DNA from 4 places in the Mesorhizobium sp. B2-8-1 genome. Region 4 is predicted to be linked to each of the others. Evidence: predicted binding sites of a transcription regulator. Region 4 holds the regulator's gene; each other region holds the start of a gene.
The links. Region 4 encodes LexA, which represses DNA repair genes until DNA is damaged. Its sites were predicted from a motif close to TGTTCNNNNTGTGTTCNG; they were not measured.
Positions count from the first base shown of each region.

Region 1: FJ428_RS02265 (PA0069 family radical SAM protein) is a predicted target of LexA. The motif match lies at 840-857, and genes of this name have one in related genera.
Region 2: recA (recombinase RecA) is a predicted target of LexA. The motif match lies at 1,217-1,234, and genes of this name have one in related genera.
Region 3: FJ428_RS10600 (metallopeptidase family protein) is a predicted target of LexA. The motif match lies at 787-804, and genes of this name have one in related genera.

Region 1 is NZ_VFTX01000001.1:465,533-467,734, reverse strand. It holds gene FJ428_RS30480 (hypothetical protein) at 1-108, shown strand, start outside; gene FJ428_RS02270 (glycosyltransferase) at 257-781, opposite strand; gene FJ428_RS02265 (PA0069 family radical SAM protein) at 932-2,086, shown strand.
Region 2 is NZ_VFTX01000011.1:31,378-33,579, reverse strand. It holds gene recA (recombinase RecA) at 62-1,159, opposite strand; gene FJ428_RS24455 (carbohydrate kinase family protein) at 1,442-2,202, shown strand, end outside.
Region 3 is NZ_VFTX01000003.1:447,442-449,643, reverse strand. It holds gene FJ428_RS30645 (hypothetical protein) at 1-763, opposite strand, end outside; gene FJ428_RS10600 (metallopeptidase family protein) at 1,014-1,436, shown strand; gene FJ428_RS10595 (TetR/AcrR family transcriptional regulator) at 1,456-2,085, opposite strand.
Region 4 is NZ_VFTX01000005.1:166,283-168,484, reverse strand. It holds gene FJ428_RS15320 (TetR/AcrR family transcriptional regulator C-terminal domain-containing protein) at 1-479, opposite strand, end outside; gene lexA (transcriptional repressor LexA) at 932-1,675, shown strand; gene FJ428_RS15310 (ComEC/Rec2 family competence protein) at 1,669-2,202, opposite strand, start outside.

The DNA.
Region 1 (2,202 bases), on a different contig from region 4:
TTCAGTCAGGAACCGATCCCGGTCGACTACGACGCGGAAAGCAAGGCACAGCGTCAAGCCAGACGTCGTCTTCGCTGGATGCCTGTCGAGATGCGTTTTAGCGAATGACCGGCTCGCCGTGGAAGCGCCGGCGCGAGGACCGCGAGACACCGAAACCACTTCCATCATCAGCCGCGGCCGGCGCGCCGCCACCCGCGTGATCGGAAACTGGCTGCGCGTCACATGTGCAACGCACGTAGACAGAGCAGCTGCAAAATCATTTGGACAGGCGGTGCTCTTGTTTTGCCGGAGCGGCCCAGATTTCGGCATCCAGCCGCTTGGTCGCCAGGCCGCGTGCGAGGGCCTCGGCGCTGCCGGCTTTTTTCGACAAGGATGTGGCCTGGCGCTTGCTGATCAGCAGCCCGTCGGCCAAGGCACGGTTTCCCGAGAAGATACGGGCCAGGAATGGCGCGCGGCCGGCGCGTGTGCGTGAAAACCGCGCCGCCATGGTTTGCCTCGCTGTATGCGCAACGACCTCGTCGATCCACCCGTCGACCAGCCGCGCGCCCGGTTCCAGCAGCAACAGCCAATCGCCTTTCGCGTGCCGGATGGCCGCCGCGACGCCGTCGGTCGCATACTGGCACCCGGCATGCTCGGCGACGCGATGGGTCTGGTCGGTGGAACCGGTGTCGCAGACGATGACCTCGCGCACCACGCCCTCGACCGCGCCGCCGATCAGCGTCGCCAGGGTGCGAGCGAGGCCCTCCTCGTCATTGTGGGTCTCTATGAGAACGGTGAGCATCATTTGCCGAATAGCGGAAAGCGGAACGCAGCGCCAGTTTTTGCGGCGCACCATAGAAAGTTCTTGCTTTGTTCTCGTTCGGCAAATAGGATTAAATTCATGAGCAGAGCGATTCGAAACAACATGGACAGTCCCTGGGAGCGGGCGAAGATGGAACCGATCATGCGCGCCGACATTGCCGCCTTCGGAGCAGGACGAGCCGAAATGGCCAATGCTATGATCGAGCAGAGCGGCATGCGCGTGCGTCCGGACCGCAACCGCGGCCGGTCGGCAGGCATCAACCCGTCCGGCCGGTTCGAGCCGGTCAGCCGGCATGTCTTCGACGATGGCTGGAACTCGCTGGAGGAACTGCCTCCCTTCAAGACCGAGGTGCAGGTCGAGAAGCCGCGTACCATCATCACCCGCAATGAATCGCCCGACATCTCCTTCGACCGCTCGATCAATCCCTATCGCGGCTGCGAGCATGGCTGCGTCTATTGCTTTGCGCGGCCGACGCACAGTTTCATGGGCCTGTCGCCGGGGCTGGATTTCGAATCCAAACTGTTCGCCAAGCCCGACGCGGCGCGCCTGCTCGACAAGGAACTGTCGAAGGACGGTTACCAGCCGCGAACCATCGCCATCGGCACCAATACCGATCCCTACCAGCCGATCGAGAAGCAGTACCGGATCATGCGCGAGATCCTCGAAGTGCTGGAGGCGCGCGGCCACCCGGTCGGCATCGTCACCAAATCCGCTCTGGTGACGCGCGATATCGACATCTTGTCACGCATGGCCGAACGGGGCCTCGCCAAGGTGGCGTTGTCGGTGACGACGCTCGACCGCATGCTGGCGCGCACCATGGAGCCACGCGCCTCGACGCCGGCCAAGCGGCTGGAGGCGATCAGGCAGCTTGCGGATGCCGGCATCCCTGCTTCGGTCATGGTGGCGCCGATCATCCCCGGGCTGACCGACCAGGAGATGGAACGCATCCTCGATTCGGCGCACCATGCCGGCGCACGCGAGGCGGGCTATGTCGTGCTGCGTCTGCCGCTCGAGGTCAGCCCGATCTTCAAGGACTGGCTGCTGCGCCACTATCCCGACCGCTATCGCCATGTGATGTCGCTGATCCGCTCGATGCGCGAGGGCAAGGATTACGATTCGGAATGGGGCAAGCGCATGAAGGGCGCGGGTCCTTACGCCTGGCAGATCGGCCGGCGCTTCGAAATCACCGCCAAGCGGCTCGGTCTCAATGCCGAGCGGCGCACGCTGCGGACCGACCAGTTCGTCGCCGCCGGCAAGGACCAGGAGCAGTTGATGCTGCTTTGAACGACCGCGGCTGTTTGCCGCCGTGGCGAAAAAATCCCGTCCGGCCTGCCCCGGCCTGCAGACGGTGCCCTCCCGGTCCGGCGCCCCACCCGACCCGGAGGGACTTGCGGAGAATC
Region 2 (2,202 bases), on a different contig from region 4:
CTCGGGCCGTAAACCGAACGCTAGATCGCGCCAGCGAACGCTAGATCGTGCCGACGAGCGCTTACATCGCGCCGGCTTCATCCTCGAAGCCATCATCGCCACCTTCGGAGCCGCCATTCTCAAGGAATTTTTCGGCGATCAGTCCGGCGTTCTGCCTGAGCGCAAGTTCGATCTCGCGCGCCGTATCGGGATTGTCGCGCAGGAACAGCTTCGCGTTCTCGCGGCCCTGGCCGAGACGCTGCGAATTGTAGGAGAACCAGGCGCCCGATTTCTCGACCACGCCGGCCTTGACGCCGAGATCGACCAGCTCGCCGGTCTTCGACACGCCTTCGCCGTACATGATGTCGAACTCGACCACCTTGAAGGGCGGCGCCAGCTTGTTCTTGACCACCTTGACGCGGGTCTGGTTGCCGACGACCTCGTCGCGGTCCTTGACCGAGCCGATGCGGCGGATATCGAGACGCACCGAGGCGTAGAATTTCAGCGCATTGCCGCCGGTGGTGGTTTCGGGCGAGCCGAACATGACGCCGATCTTCATGCGGATCTGGTTGATGAAGATGACCATGGTGTTGGAGCGCGAGATCGAGGCGGTCAGCTTGCGCAGCGCCTGGCTCATCAGGCGGGCCTGCAGGCCGGGCAGCGAATCGCCCATCTCGCCCTCGATTTCGGCGCGCGGCGTCAGCGCCGCGACCGAATCGACCACCAGCACATCGATGGCGCCGGAGCGCACCAGCGTATCGCAGATCTCAAGCGCCTGCTCGCCAGTGTCGGGCTGCGAGATCAGGAGGTTTTCGAGATCGACGCCGAGCTTGCGGGCATAGACCGGATCGAGCGCATGCTCGGCATCGACGAAGGCGCAGATGCCGCCCTTCTTCTGGGCTTCCGCCACCGTGTGCAGCGCCAGCGTCGTCTTACCCGAGCTTTCCGGCCCGTAGATCTCGATGATGCGGCCGCGCGGCAGGCCGCCGACGCCAAGCGCGATGTCGAGGCCGAGCGAGCCGGTCGGCACGGTTTCGATCTCGACGACCTGCTCGTTCGCGCCGAGCCGCATGATCGAGCCCTTGCCGAAAGCCCGCTCGATTTGCGACAGCGCCGCATCCAGAGCCTTTGATTTGTCCACTGCCTTATCCTCTACAAGCCGCAAGCTGTTCTGAGCCATGATACATCACCCCGTAGTCGTCAATGAAGGCCGGACAATCCGTAATCCTTGGTTATTTGTACCTTTTTTGTTCTCATTTGGCAAGAGGGATCAAGCATTTGAAAAATAAGCAACATCCTGATTTGTTCTTTTTTTGTCTCAGGATTCGGCTCCAACATGGTCCGAATATTAGGCCAGGCTGGTTCGCCATGCCGGCCTCACGAATCGCTGGCTGTTGCCTGCGAAGCTCCGTCGCACAGCATGGCGCTTGTGCGTGACCGCCAACAAAGGTCATATCGGCGCATGGTGAGATCTCCAAGAGTCCTGGCGGTGGGCGGCGCCCATATCGACAGGCGCGGCCAGGTGTCCGGCGCTTACGTGCCGGCTGCCTCCAACCCGGGCACGATGCGCGAGGACGTTGGCGGCGGCGTCTTCAACGCATTGCGCAGCACGGTGCGGCGAGGCGTCTCGGGCTCGTTGCTGTCGGTGCGCGGCGGTGATGCCGCCGCCGACACGGTTTCGCGCGCCATCGCCGAAGCAGGCATTGCCGACCTGTCCGCGGTGTTCCTCGACCGCACGACGCCGAGCTATACGGCGCTGATCGACCGCGAGGGCGAACTGCTCGTCGGCTTTGCCGACATGGCGCTTTATGAACTGGCATTTGCAAAGCAGATCCGCCGCTCCAGGGTGAGGGAGGAGATCGCCGCCGCAGATGCCGTCCTGTGCGACGCCAATCTGCCATCGGCGGCTCTGGAGCGGCTGGTGTCGCTTGCCGCCGGCAAGCCCGTGTTCGCCATTGCCATTTCACCGGCCAAGGTCGTGCGCTTGACACCGGTGCTCGGCGGCCTGGCCGTCGCCTTCATGAACAGGCGCGAGGCGGTGGCGCTTGCCGGACTTGACGATGCCGCCTCTCAAAAAACTATCCTCGACGGGCTGAGAAGCGCCGGCCTCGACAGCGCGGTGGTCACGGCGGGCGGCGGCCCGGTGCTGGGCTTCGACCGCGACGGCAGCTTTGCCGTCGTCCCGCCCCCTCCAAGAAAGGTCGTGGACGTCACCGGCGCCGG
Region 3 (2,202 bases), on a different contig from region 4:
GCCCTGCCGGCGCCGGCGAGACGATGAGGCGGACGGGCGCCGCCGTCGGTTCGGGTTCGGCCGCCTGCCGCAGCAGGAAGACCGGCCGGCCGGCGCTCTGCGCGCGGGCGTGCAGCCGGCGCGTCGCGGTCAGGTCCAGCCGCTGCGGATTGCCGCGGACTTCAAGGATGACGGCGGCGAGCGCCGTCATGCGGGCCGCCTCCTCGGCGACCCACAGCGCATCGGCGAGCCTTGGCGCCTCGGAAAACAGCAATTGCTCCGGCTCGATGCCGAAGGCGGCGTGAAGGCCCCGGGCATAGGGAAAGCCCGCCTCGCGAAAAACCTCCTGGGTGCCGATCCACAGCACCGGCAATCGCGGCCCTTGCTTGAGAACCAGGCTGGGCTTGAGAATCAGGCTGGGCTTGAGGATCAGGCTGGCGAGCGACAGGGCGAAGCCGGCGACGGCTCCGGCATCGCGGGTCTCGACGCCATGGATTTCGCTCAAGGCCGCTTTCGGCAGGCCGCCGCTCAAATCGCTGCCCAAAGGACCGCCCCAATCGCCACTGAGGGCGGCATCGAGCCGGCCGATGCCGGTGCGCAGGAAAGCATCCGGCTTGGCCACGGCGATGCCGCGCCGGACCACGGTGCGGTCCGCGGCGGCCATGCCGGCGTCGGAAACCGCGCCGGCCGGCGCCTGCAGGCGCTCGGGCAGCGTTCCCTCGATCTTCGCGATCTGGCGGCGCAGGGCAAAAACAGTCTCCCGCGCCACGGCGCTCATCGCCATGACGGTCAGTGTCCACTCACAATTGTTCCTGTTATGTTCTTATAGATTCCAGAGGCGACCCGAAGAGTCAAGCAGACTCATGGGGGAATTTATTCCTCTCCGATAAGAGGGCCAACATGGGTCGGACAGCCGACCGCCCCTCAAGCCATGCGAAACGGCTCCCGGTGCCGTAAGCAATCCTGGGGTTGGCCGCCGCGTCATTTGCCGATTGTGGCCCAAAAGCCTATATGCCGGGATCAAAGGACAAAGCATGGCCCGCATCTACAAGACCCGCGTTTGGCACGACCAGCTTTCGCCGTCGATGGACGAGATCGAGTTCCTGGCGCTGGAGGCATACGCCCATCTGCCCGAGGATTTTCGCAAGCTGACCGGCGAGATCGTCATCCAGATCGCCGAATTCCCGACCGACGAGATCATGGACGACCTGTCGCTGGAAACGCCCTTCGACCTGCTCGGCCTGTTCGAGGGACGCGGCATCGCCGAGCGCTGGAACCCGCAGACCGGCGAAGGCCCGAACCGCATCACGCTCTATCGCCGCGCCATCCTCGACTACTGGGCCGAGAACGAGGAGACTTTGGGCGACATCGTCACCCATGTGCTGATCCACGAGATCGGCCACCATTTCGGCCTCTCGGACGACGATATGGAGAAGATCGAAGAGGCAGCCGAGTGACCGGTTCTACGTCAGGCCGTCATTTCACAATGAGTGTGACGAAATGTTTTAATACGTTCTGCACAGTCTGCTCCCCGGTATGTCCTGCCACTGCCCATTGCGCAAAATGTCCATCAATGTACATGCGTGCGAGCCCGTAGACGAGCGCCCTCGCGGCTATCTGGGTCTCTGCCATGTCGTCCGACCGGAGCATGTTTCGCCGCTGTGCTTCTGCCATTGACGCTTCCATCAGCGAACGCACCGCTTCATTATCGTGACGCAGCGACTCCGAAGCATCCCAATCAATAAGATTGCGTGTCGAGATGATCTGGAAGTGGGTGGGGTTTCGAATTGCCCAGCGCAAATAGGCGATTCCAACAGCGGCAAAGCGTTCGATCGGATCGTCCGTCGCAACCTTCTCGACCGCATTCGTGATCTCCGAGCGGAATCGGCTCATTGCCTGCTCCGCGACAGCCGTCATCAACGCGGTCTTGTTGCTGAAGTGACGGAATGGCGCGCCGGGGGAAACCCCGGCACGTTTTGCGGCTTCGCGCACGCTCACATTGTCGGGGCCGCCTTCCTCGACCAGTTGAACCGCGGCATCGATCAGGACCTCCCGCAAATTGCCATGGTGGTAACCAGTGCGATGAGGCGCCTTGGCTTTTGCCATCTCTTTCCCTTCGTTCCGTGGAGCAGCTCCCCGCCTCTGTAGCATGATTCCGCGATTTATGTAATCGCCGTTTACAATCCCGGCCAGAGGATGTAAGCAGTGATTACTGATGGGATC
Region 4 (2,202 bases):
ATGTAGATGTCGGCGGCTTCGGCAGGATCGTCACAGGCGATCGGGCCGGCCCGACTTGCGGTTCGAAGCAGGTCGCCAACAAGCGGCATTATGGTATTGCGGCCGAATTGCGCGATCGATTGGCCAAGCGTGCCTGTATCGTTGACGTCGCCGGCCGCGGCGCGATTGAGCGCCACCGCCTTGTCGCCCGTCACGAGGGTCAGCAGGACTGGCCCGAGCAAGTTCAGGGTTTCGAGCGGATCGCGCGCCTGGTGAAGGGCGTCCTCCAGCAGCTTCCTTGCCTCTCCCGCATTGGCTTCGATCAAGGATCGAAACAGGGTCTGCTTGTTGCCGTACCAGTTGTAGAGGGTTTCGTTCGAGGCCGATGCCCGCTTGGCGATAGCAAGCAGGGAGGCGCTCTTGTAGCCGGCTTCCCGGAGCACCGCATAGGCGGCCTCCTCTATCCGTTCGCGTCGCGCGGCCTGCTTCGGCGTGGTCATTGGTGTTCCTCTTCGAAAACCGTACATTATTATACGGTTTCGTCAAGCGAACGAACGAACGCAGCCCGTCGCGACCAGTGGTGGTGTCTGGCCGTTTTCCGGCGGAAGTTGGCATTTTGGTTTCGTTTCGTTCACGAGCCGCAGGGGTTTCTAATCCGCCCAAACGCACCCCGCACCTGCCGGTCACCCAGCTTGCAGGCTTGTGCCAAGAGTGGAGACCGGTCGGGCCACAGGCCATTAACCAAAATAGTTTCAAAGGGCCCGGGAGCGCATTGACGACGGACCGCGCTGGCAGGATGCTGGCTGCGGGAGGGCATTTCGTTTCCGTCGCCTTAACAAATTCATTAAACTTTAAATGGTTGCGGAACACAACTGGAACAGATAGTGTTTGTTCTGGGTTTGTTTTCTGATTCTGGTTCCAGACCCTTCGTGCAATGCCTTTGGGGGCCGCCATGCTCACGCGCAAGCAACATGAACTCTTGATGTTCATCCATGAACGGCTGAAGGAAAGCGGCATTCCGCCGTCCTTCGACGAGATGAAGGAAGCGCTGGACCTCGCCTCCAAGTCGGGAATTCATCGGCTGATCACGGCGTTGGAGGAGCGCGGCTTCATTCGCCGCCTGCCCAACCGGGCGCGCGCGCTGGAGGTGCTGCGCCTGCCGGACTCGATCGCGCCGGGTCTTAACGCGGCAAAGAAGTTCTCCCCGAGCGTCATCCAGGGCAGCCTCGGACAGGGCAGCAGCCCTAGCCGGCAGATCAAGCCGGCGACGTCTTCGCGTCTGCCCGCTGCCGGCAATGACGACGATGCGGTTTCAGCGGTGTCGATCCCGGTCATGGGTCGCATCGCAGCGGGTGTGCCGATCGACGCCATCCAGCATCAGACGCATTCCATTTCAGTGCCGCCTGACATGATCATGGGCGGCGAACACTATGCGCTGGAGGTCAAGGGCGATTCGATGATCGAGGCCGGCATTTTCGACGGCGACACGGTCATCATCCGCAATGCCGACACCGCAAGTCCCGGCGAGATCATCGTGGCCCTGGTGGACGAGGAGGAAGCAACGCTGAAGCGCTTCCGCCGAAAGGGTGCTTCGATTGCGCTCGAGGCTGCCAATCCGGCCTATGAAACACGTATTTTCGGACCGGACAGGGTCAAGGTGCAAGGCAAGCTGGTCGGCCTGATCAGGCGCTACTGAGCGGGGTCGGCGGTGGGCTTTTCGGGTTTACGGTAAGGCGGCAGTCCCCTTGCCTCGCGTGAGAATTTCCGCTGTTCGTGCCAAGGCCGATATGGCCTGTCGACGGCAAAGCTGACCCGTGCCGGTGCCGTCGCCGATTGCTGGTCGAAGAAGACGGCGGCACTTCCCTTACGAGCGAGCTGCCGCTTGGTGATGACGAGAACCAGCGGATTGTGGCAGGGATCGTAGCCCGCGGGGTCGTTGATGACGATCAGATCCGCATAGGAGCAGGCCCTCCAGGCGTCCTTGCGATCCTCCACCTGCGCGATGATCGCCCCCGAGGTATGCCGGGCCATGCACAGGCCCGTGAAGCAATAGAAAGGCGCTCCCGCCGGAAGTTGCGCGGGATCGAAGATGTCGAACTGTCGGTCTCCGCTGTCGAACAGTTCCGGCGCAGCGATGGTTTCGGACTTCAGCGCGCGTTTCCAATTATCGACGGTGAATTCGTTCGGGCGCGCCCGGTTGATCGCGAGCTCGCCGCCGCCGAT